DNA from 3 places in the Clostridium malenominatum genome. Region 1 is predicted to be linked to each of the others. Evidence: a T-box and tRNA genes for the amino acid it is inferred to sense, from the RefSeq annotation. Region 1 holds a T-box; the other regions hold tRNA genes.

The links. A T-box is a leader RNA that pairs with one kind of tRNA and senses whether it is charged. The one in region 1 lies ahead of argS (arginine--tRNA ligase), so its partner is inferred to be a tRNA-Arg.
Region 2: it encodes a tRNA-Arg, which carries the amino acid that the T-box ahead of argS (arginine--tRNA ligase) is inferred to sense. The anticodon was not compared.
Region 3: it encodes a tRNA-Arg, which carries the amino acid that the T-box ahead of argS (arginine--tRNA ligase) is inferred to sense. The anticodon was not compared.

What each region holds. Positions count from the first base shown of each region.
Region 1 is NZ_BAAACF010000001.1:1,252,733-1,255,866, reverse strand. Features, by position in the region: gene argS (arginine--tRNA ligase) at 1-1,085, opposite strand, end outside; T-box leader at 1,139-1,324, opposite strand; gene ABDZ69_RS06310 (MFS transporter) at 1,391-2,590, opposite strand; gene ABDZ69_RS06305 (CidA/LrgA family protein) at 2,660-3,013, shown strand; gene ABDZ69_RS06300 (LrgB family protein) at 3,010-3,134, shown strand, end outside.
Region 2 is NZ_BAAACF010000014.1:24,328-27,461, reverse strand. Features, by position in the region: gene serS (serine--tRNA ligase) at 1-894, shown strand, start outside; tRNA gene ABDZ69_RS17020 (tRNA-Ser) at 1,004-1,094, shown strand; tRNA gene ABDZ69_RS17015 (tRNA-Ser) at 1,127-1,217, shown strand; tRNA gene ABDZ69_RS17010 (tRNA-Arg) at 1,309-1,385, shown strand; gene ABDZ69_RS17005 (DUF3798 domain-containing protein) at 1,835-2,986, shown strand; gene ABDZ69_RS17000 (sugar ABC transporter ATP-binding protein) at 3,076-3,134, shown strand, end outside.
Region 3 is NZ_BAAACF010000014.1:14,279-17,412, reverse strand. Features, by position in the region: gene ABDZ69_RS16975 (Ger(x)C family spore germination protein) at 1-707, shown strand, start outside; gene ABDZ69_RS16970 (phosphatidylserine decarboxylase) at 725-1,621, opposite strand; tRNA gene ABDZ69_RS16965 (tRNA-Arg) at 1,772-1,848, shown strand; gene ABDZ69_RS16960 (nucleoside deaminase) at 1,904-2,347, shown strand; tRNA gene ABDZ69_RS16955 (tRNA-Ser) at 2,437-2,528, shown strand; tRNA gene ABDZ69_RS16950 (tRNA-Ser) at 2,636-2,725, shown strand; RNA gene ffs (signal recognition particle sRNA large type) at 2,737-3,001, shown strand.

The DNA of each region.
Region 1 (3,134 bases):
AGTCCAAATCCTATGTGTTTGCAATCCTCTGCCCACTCATGTCCCATAAGTTTTAATGTAGTAAATACCTGCTTAAAGTGTAGGCTTTGCTCAAGTCCAACAACATATATGCTCTTATAAAAGTCATAGGTCTTTTTTCTATACATAGCCGCTGCCAAGTCACGAGTGGCATAGATAGTAGCACCATCAGATTTTTTTATAATACATGGTGGCATATTATATTCCTCAAGCATAACAACCTTAGCTCCGTTGCTATCCGTTAATAATCCTTTTTGTTGAATTTCTTCTACTACTGCATCCATCTTATCTCCATAGAAGCTTTCACCATTATAAGAATCAAACTCAACATTAAGCATTTTGTATACTTTATTAAATTCTTTTAGGCTTAATTCCTTGAATCTTTCCCATAATTTTGTTTCTTCTTCTCGGCCTTCTTCAAGTCTTTTAAAATACATTCTTCCTTCATCTTCTAGGGAAGGATCCTTTTCCGCTTCGTCGTGGAATTTAACATATATTCTTAGAAGCTCTTTAATAGGTTCTTTTTCTAAAGCTTCTTCATCTACCCATTTTTTATAAGCTGATATTAGCTTACCAAATTGTGTTCCCCAATCCCCTAAGTGATTTAATCTCACACAGTTATATCCTTGAGAGTTCATTATTTTATATAGGGAATTTCCTATAGCTGTACTAAATAAATGTCCCACATGGAAAGGCTTAGCGATATTTGGAGAAGAATATTCTACTGCTACATTTTTACCTTCTCCAATGTTTGAATTACCATACTTATCGCCCTCTGATATGATTTTTTCTAAAGTACTCTTTGCAAAAACCTCTTTATCTATGAAAAAGTTTAAATATGGCCCTAAATTTTCAACCTTTTCAAAGCCCTCTTTATTAATCTTCTCATTTAACTCACTAGCTATAGCAACTGGAGCCTTTCTTAGTGTTTTAGAAAGCTGGAAACAAGGAAATGCAAAGTCTCCCATATCAGACTTTGGTGGTATTTCTATAAGCTCTTCAACCTTTTCAATAGGTAACTCTATGTTTTCAGCTATTCTTTCTGCTACTAACTTTTTAAAATCCATTACTTTTCCTCCTCAAATTTAAAATTATATACAAAAAAGCCCTCTCTTAAAATAAAAGAGACGGCTATAAACCCGCGGTACCACTCTAATTGACAATAGTCCACTTAAAACCTTAACGGGGTTAGCGTCTAAATAAGCTTCTCCAAGGTTCTCTTCCTTTTTAATTTCTTACAGGCTTCCACCCTTTCCTGCTCGCTTAAAGAATTGTTAAAAAGTACTTTCCTCTTCTAAGAATTTAACTATTAATAATAATCTACTAATCTTTAGTAATTATAGTATTTTACTTTATACTTTGTCAATATGAACTACTTATTTTTATAAATATTTAAAATCATCATGAGTAATGAAGCAATAAACATAAGTAAAAAAACTAAAAGCCAGCCCTTTTCTATTTCATTTTGAGATAAATACATCCCCATAAAGACAGGTCCTAATGCCCATCCCGATCCATATATTGTCGGCAAAATAGCATTTATTCTTCCTCTGTGGCTTGGTGGAGTATTATTTGAAATATATACTGGAGTATTTACCGACACCATGATTTCTCCAAAGGTCATTATAGCTACAGCTATATAAAAATATGCTAATGTACTCTTCATAGAAAATATTAAAAATGACAGGGCATATAATAACCCGCCTATAGCAATAATTTTTAATCCCCTTATCTTCATAGTAATCCTAGATATAATAGAAGTAAATATTACTATTATAACGCCATTAATTCCAGCCATTAACCCAAAATATCTTCCACCATCTTCTCCATGAATTCCGCCTAACTGTAAGGGTAACAAAAATCCCCATTGAGAATAGGAGAATTGATATATAAAAAGTATTAAAGAAAACAATATTAGCTTTTTTCTTTTTCTCAATATAGTAAATGAAGATTCTTTATGTTCTTCACTTTTTTTATTATCTTTGTTTAAAGTTTCTTTAATAAAAATCATAATTAAAATAAGAGATATGGATGTGGTAAAAGCATCTCCCAAAAACACTAAAGGTAAGTAGTTTTTATATAGTATTCCACCGACTATAGGTCCAATGGCAAAACCCAAATTATGCCCCATATATAGCAACGAAAAAGCTTCTTTTCTATTATTTTCGTTAGTCAAGTCTGCTGTTATTGCGTCCTGCGCTGGCATGCAAAAAGAATAAAAAACTGGCGCTAACATAAGAATATATGCCATTTTTAAAGATGGTTTTAAAAATGAACATATTATAAAAACAACTAGAGCTAAAGTTTGAAATATTAGTATGGTGGTTTTTCTTCCTATGGTATCTACTAGTCTTCCCCCGATAAGCATTCCTGGAGCTGAAAAAATAGCTATTAAAGTCATAAAAACACCAGCTTCACTTTTTGATACACCTATCTTTTGAGTTAATATTAAAGTCAAAAGAGGATATACAAAGCTTCCTAGACTATTTATCATCCTTGAAAAAAACATAATATAAATTTCTCTAGGCAATCCCTTATAAGGAGCAAAAATACTTTTTATAAAATCTTCCATAAAATTTTCTCCCTCAAATTCTAGTATTTTTATCTTAATAGTAATAAAATGATATAGGAGGTGTTTTTTGTGAAGCTTTTAAGACAATTAGGTATTATATTAGTATTATGCCTTTTAGGAGAATTAATAAACCTTATCTTTCATACTCCTATACCTGGAAATGTTTTAGGTATGCTTCTATTATTTTTAGCATTATCTTTAAATATAATAAAAATTAATATGGTTGATAAATTAAGCGACTTTTTATTAGATCATCTTTCTTTTTTCTTTATTCCAGCTGGTGTAGGCATAATTTCTGCGTTACCCATACTAAATGGAAAATGGGTAGCTTTTTTATCCGTAATCTTTATTTCCTCCATTATAACTATGGTGGTGACAGGTTGGACAATACAATTATATGTAAGGAGGAAACATTATAAATGAATACCATAATACAATCCCCTTTATTTGGGATACTGCTTTCAATAATATGTTTTGAAATTGCTCTAACTATTTATAGAAAGACGAAATTCCCCATATTCAATCCTTTGTTAATATGTGTTTT
Region 2 (3,134 bases), on a different contig from region 1:
TGGGGAGAGCCTACTAACTTTAACTTCGAACCAAAAGCCCATTGGGATTTAGGAACAAACTTAGATATATTGGATTTTGAAAGAGCAGGAAAAATTACTGGTTCAAGATTCACTGTTTATAGAGCTTTAGGAGCTAGACTTGAAAGAGCTATTATAAACTACTTTTTAGATACTCATATTGATAAAAATGGATATACTGAAATATTACCACCATATATGGTAAACAGGAAAAGTATGACAGGAACAGGGCAGCTTCCTAAGTTTGAAGAAGATGCTTTTAAAACAAATGATGATTATTTTTTAATACCAACAGCAGAGGTTCCAGTAACTAATTTATATAGAGACGAAATATTACAAGGAGAAGAACTTCCTATAAAGCATGTAGCATATAGTGCTTGCTTTAGGGCAGAAGCTGGATCAGCAGGTAGAGACACAAGAGGACTTATAAGACAACATCAATTTAATAAAGTAGAACTTGTGAAGTTCGCAGCTCCAGAAAATTCTTATGAAGAATTAGAAAAATTAACAAAAGATGCGGAAAGTGTACTTCAAGGACTAGGATTACCGTACAGAATAGTTAAGATATGTAAAGGTGATTTAGGGTTTACTGCGGCTTTTAAATACGATATAGAGGTTTGGATGCCTAGTTATAATAGATATGTTGAAATATCAAGCTGTAGTAACTTTGAAGACTTCCAAGCAAGACGTGCTAATATAAAATTTAAAGCGAATCCAAAGGATAAACCACAGTTTGTTCATACTTTAAATGGATCTGGTGTTGCTGTAGGAAGAACTGTAGCAGCTATACTTGAAAACTTCCAACAAGAAGATGGAAGTATTGTAGTTCCTGAAGCGTTAAGACCTTATTTAGGTGGAGTAGAAGTAATAAAATAAAAATAAATAGAGGTAAACTAGAACTTTCTAGTTTACCTCATAAATAAATAACAAAAAACTGTTGACATAAGTAACAATCACTGATATAATTTATTTTGTCATGAGACACGGAAAGATGGTCGAGTTGGTTTAAGGCACCGGTCTTGAAAACCGGCGTGCGGGTGACCGCACCCAGGGTTCGAATCCCTGTCTTTCCGCCAATTTTTTTTATTTATAAAGTAAATTTGGTCATGGAGAAATACTCAAGTGGCCGAAGAGGCGCCCCTGCTAAGGGCGTAGGTCGGGAAACCGGCGCGAGGGTTCAAATCCCTCTTTCTCCGCCAGAGCATCTAGAAATCTAGGTGCTTTTTACATTTTATAATTAATCTAATTGATTTTTTAATTCATATATGTTAATATGTTAATGTTAAATATGCGCTGGTAGCTCAGTTGGATAGAGTAGCTGGCTACGAACCAGTTGGTCGGGGGTTCGAATCCTCTCCGGCGCACCATAAAAGCCTCACAAATGTTAAATTTGTGAGGTTTTTATTTTGTTTTAAAATAGATATCTAATATTTATGAGGCTTTATGAAAACAAATTAATATTTATGCAAGAAAACATTAATTCTAAAAATGGAAAATTAGGATAAAAAATTCATAATTAAATAAATGTAAAAACTAACTTGCATTAGTCTGAATTTAATAAAAGTGCTAAAATCTGCTTGATAAATGGTAATATATAGCGTATAATGTGAATAAATTATGAATATATGTATGCATATAACGTTCACATGTGTTCGTGGAAATATATAATGAAATATTGGTTTGCCAAACATTCATTTTTGAGCATTTGTATAATTATCGAAATTAATGGATATTTTAAATATTCCTTAATATAATATGAATAATTATAAATTTATAATTATATATTCTACATGGAAATTTTTAAGGGGGTTAATTTATGAAAAAAAGATTATTATCTATATTGCTATCAGGGGCTATAGCAATAACTGCAGTAGGATGCGGTAGTAAAAACAATAGCCAACCTGCAAGTAACACTGAAAAGTCTAAATTTAAGATTGGTGTTATTACTGGTACAGTTTCACAGGGAGAAGAAGAATATAGAGCTGCTGAAAATATGAAGAAAAAATATGGAGATATGATAGTTCTTCAAACATATCCCGATAATTTTTCTAAGGAACAAGAAACTACAATAGCTAATACTTTAAGCTTAGCTGCAGACCCAGATGTTAAGGCTATAGTTTTTGTACAGGCTGTTCCAGGTGCTTCTGCAGCTATAGACAAAGTTAAAGAAAAAAGACAAGATATATTATTCATAGCAGGAGTTCCAGGAGAGGATCCATCTATAATAGCTTCAAAAGCTGATGTAGTTTTACAGGCTGATGAATTAGGAATGGGTACAGCTATAATTAAACAAGCTAAAAAGCAAGGAGCTAAAACCTTTGTTCACTATTCCTTCCCAAGACATATGTCTTATCAGTTATTAGCTATGAGAAGAGATATTTTGAAAAAGACTTGTGAAGAAGAGGGAATTAAATTCGTAGATGCTACTGCACCAGACCCAACAGGAGATGCTGGAGTTCCAGGGGCGCAACAATTTATATTAGAAGATGTTCCAAGAAAGATTAAAGAGTTCGGAAAAGATACATCTTTCTTTAGTACAAACTGTTCTATGCAAGAACCTTTAATTAAAGCAGTTTTAGAACAGGGTGGTATAATGTCACAACAATGTTGTCCTTCACCATACCATGGATACCCAGGAGCACTTGGTATACAAATACCAGAAGAAAAGAAGGGTGATTTAAATTTCATTATAGAAGAAACAAAGAAAAAGGTAGAGGAAAAGGGTGGAAAAGGAAGATTCTCAACGTGGCCAGTACCTGTAAATATGTTATTTGTGGAAACAGGTGTTGAATATGCTAAAGCTTACTTAGAAGGAACTATAAAAGATAAAAATGATAAAGCGAAGTTAGAAGAGATAAGCAAGAAGGTTGCAGGAAAACCAATTCAGATTAACACTTTTAAAGACGAAAAAACTAACCAAGATTTGAATAATTTCTATGTAGTTTTATCAGATTATATAGATTTCTAAAGATAAAAAATATAGGTTGCTTTCTATAAGCAACCTTGTTTTTTAATTATTTAACCTGGTGAACAAAGTTTTTGGAGGGAGGATACTAAGTGGTAGGAGAAGAATATGTCCTAAGGATGGAAGGTATTAAAAAAGAATATTTTGGAAA
Region 3 (3,134 bases), on a different contig from region 1:
AAGATAAAACAAAACACATACTTGAATATGAGCAACAGGGATATAATAGTTCGACGGAATTTATAGAAGGTCTAATTAAAAATTTAAGATTTTCATATTTCTTTTCAGATGATTTTAAGGTCACAAACGTCTCTTCAAAATCATTAGCAGAAGGAAGAAGAGTTATGTTGCCATATATTGAAATTACACATGAAGGGATAGTAGTTACTGGTGCTGCAATATTTACTAAAGATAGAATGGTATTGAAGCTAAATTTAAACGAAGCTAAAATCATGAATTTATTATCTGGTTCAAAAGGAACTGGAGAATTAACATTAGCGGATGATACTTATAAATTTGTGGGAGCATCGGCGGAAAATAAAAGAAAGGTTAAAGTTATTAAAGAAGGGGATAGATATAAATTTATAATTAATTTAAATATTGATTTAGAAGTAACTTATAATGAGCAAGATATGGATATATTTGAGAATACTAAAAATCTAAGGATATTTAAAGATAGAATGTCTAGGCAAATAGAAGAACAAGGAGAAGAATTTATTCATAAAATGCAAAGTGTATATAAATTGGACTTACTTGAATTAGGTAGAGTAGCATCAGCTAAATATGGTAGACGAACAGGTGTTGACTGGGACGAAGTAGTGAGCAATTCTCAAATAGATGTAAATGTTAATGTTAAAGTTTCAAGGCAGGGAAAAGGAAATTATTAAACGTGAATAAATTTTAATTATTCACGTTTAAATTTTAATCCGATTTTTTCACCCATTAAAACCTTTGTTTCAAAGCCTAAGCTAGTTTGTTCTAATATATCCTTATCAATAGCAACCTTATCTTTCTGTAAAAACAATATAATCGTAGAGCCGCCGAATTTAAAATAACCTTTTTCATCTCCCTTTAACATTTTTTTATTAGGAGAATAAGTTTGGATTATTGAGCCAACGCAGGTAGCTCCAACTTCTAAGTAGAGAACTTCTCCAAAGTTTTCGGTGTGAAATAAAGACCATTCCCTTTTATTTTGGCAGTACAGCTTAGATATTTTATTTAATGCAATAGGGTTAACTGAATAATATTGGCCATTTATTTTTATTGTATCTTCACAAACTCCATCATCCACAAAATGAAATCTATGGTAGTCAGTAGGACATAGTCTTAATATAATACAAGTTCCGTTATTGTATAAAGAAGCAATGGTATCATCGTTAATTAATTCCTTCATACTATAATGAAAGCCTTTTACTTGAACAATTTTATTTAAATCAATACTTTCGTAAATAGATATTCTTCCATCTCCAGGAGAAATAAAAATATTTTTGTCCCTAGAAATAGGTCTATACTGCGATTTGATTTTTCTAATAAAAAATTCATTAAAGGATTTAAAATCATTCAAGTTAAGTTCATATTCGTTCATATTAATATTGAAGTCTTTAACAAAACTCACTATTTTTTTTGAACTTGAGCGGGTATCACAATATTTACCATAAAGACTAGAGAAAACTTTTCTCTTTAAGAAAATTTGTAAGAGTGACATTCCAATAGGTGTGTTATAAGTCCAGTTTAAATATTTTTCCCCAGAAACTTGTTCAATGTCATAAGAGTTAGTTTTTCTATTATATATTTTAATCATATTTTCCTCCAGAGTTTATACTAATGTATTAAGGAATATTTTACATTATCTATATATAAAATGAAAGAAGTTTATATAAATGGCAGCTAATCCAAATTATATTGACAACAAAAATAAATTATAATAAACTATTATAGAAAATACTAATATGTTTCCGTAGCTCAGTAGGATAGAGCGATCGCCTCCTAAGCGGTAGGCCGTGGGTTCGACTCCCGCCGGGAACACCAAAAAAGCCTTCAGTGTAAACTGTGGGCTTTTAATATATTTACAGGAGAATATATTATGAATAAATCCTTTATGAATTATGCTTTAGAAGAGGCTAAAAAGGCTAAAAGTATAAATGAAGTGCCAGTAGGAGCAGTTATTGTTAAGAACAATATTATAATAGGGAGAGGACATAACAGCATAGAAACTTTAAAGGATTCCACTGCTCATGCGGAAATTATAGCAATAAAAAATGCATCTAATTATTTAGGTGATTGGAGATTAAAGGATTGTGAGATGTATGTCACATTAGAACCTTGTCCAATGTGTGCAGGTGCTATAATTCAATCTAGATTAAAGAAAGTTTATATTGGGACTTTTGAGCCTAATTTAGGGGCTTGTGGTTCTGTCATAGATATTTTACAAAATATATATTTAAAAAGTAACGTAGAAGTTCAGTGGATGTATATGGATGAATGTAGTATTATATTAAAAGATTTTTTTAAGGAGCGAAGAAAGTAAAAGGATTATAAATTATTTAATGGTTAATCATTGTATGCTATAAAAATGTATAGTATAATTATATAGAAATTTTAAAGAACTTTATTTAAGGAGAGATGTCCGAGTGGCTTAAGGTGATGGTCTCGAAAACCATTGTAGGATAAATATTCTACCGAGGGTTCAAATCCCTCTCTCTCTGCCAAAAAATAAAAATACAATTTTCTAAAAAGCACTTGAATTAAGTTCGTATTAATAGTATAATAAGTTTTGTCTTAACAGACATAAAAAATTATATTTTATCATGAGTATGGAGAGATGTCCGAGTGGTTTAAGGAGCACGCCTGGAAAGCGTGTGTAGGGGAAACTCTACCGAGGGTTCGAATCCCTCTTTCTCCGCCATATAAACTTTGCCGTGCTAGATGGGGAGTTAGCGGTGCCCTGTACCTGCAATCCGCTACAGCAGGGTTGAATCCCTCGCCTAGGCAATAGTGTGTGAGGCCTGACCTATATAAGTGGCGTTGAGAACTGGGTCCCACGCAACGGAAACTCATGAACCCCGTCAGGTCCGGAAGGAAGCAGCGGTAAGTGAACCTTTTCGTGTGCCGTGGATAAACCTGGTTTGAGCTAACTGTGTAGGTAACGCTCATACACTATTTGTCAAAGCGAGGTGCACGGTTTAATAAAGTAAATTTTGCGCAATAAACTAAAAAGTTTATTGCGTTTTTGTTTTATGTAAAATTTTATGTTTAAAAATAATGTATTTGTATATATAATTAGTTATGTAGAAGGATTTATTTAAGGGGTGAGT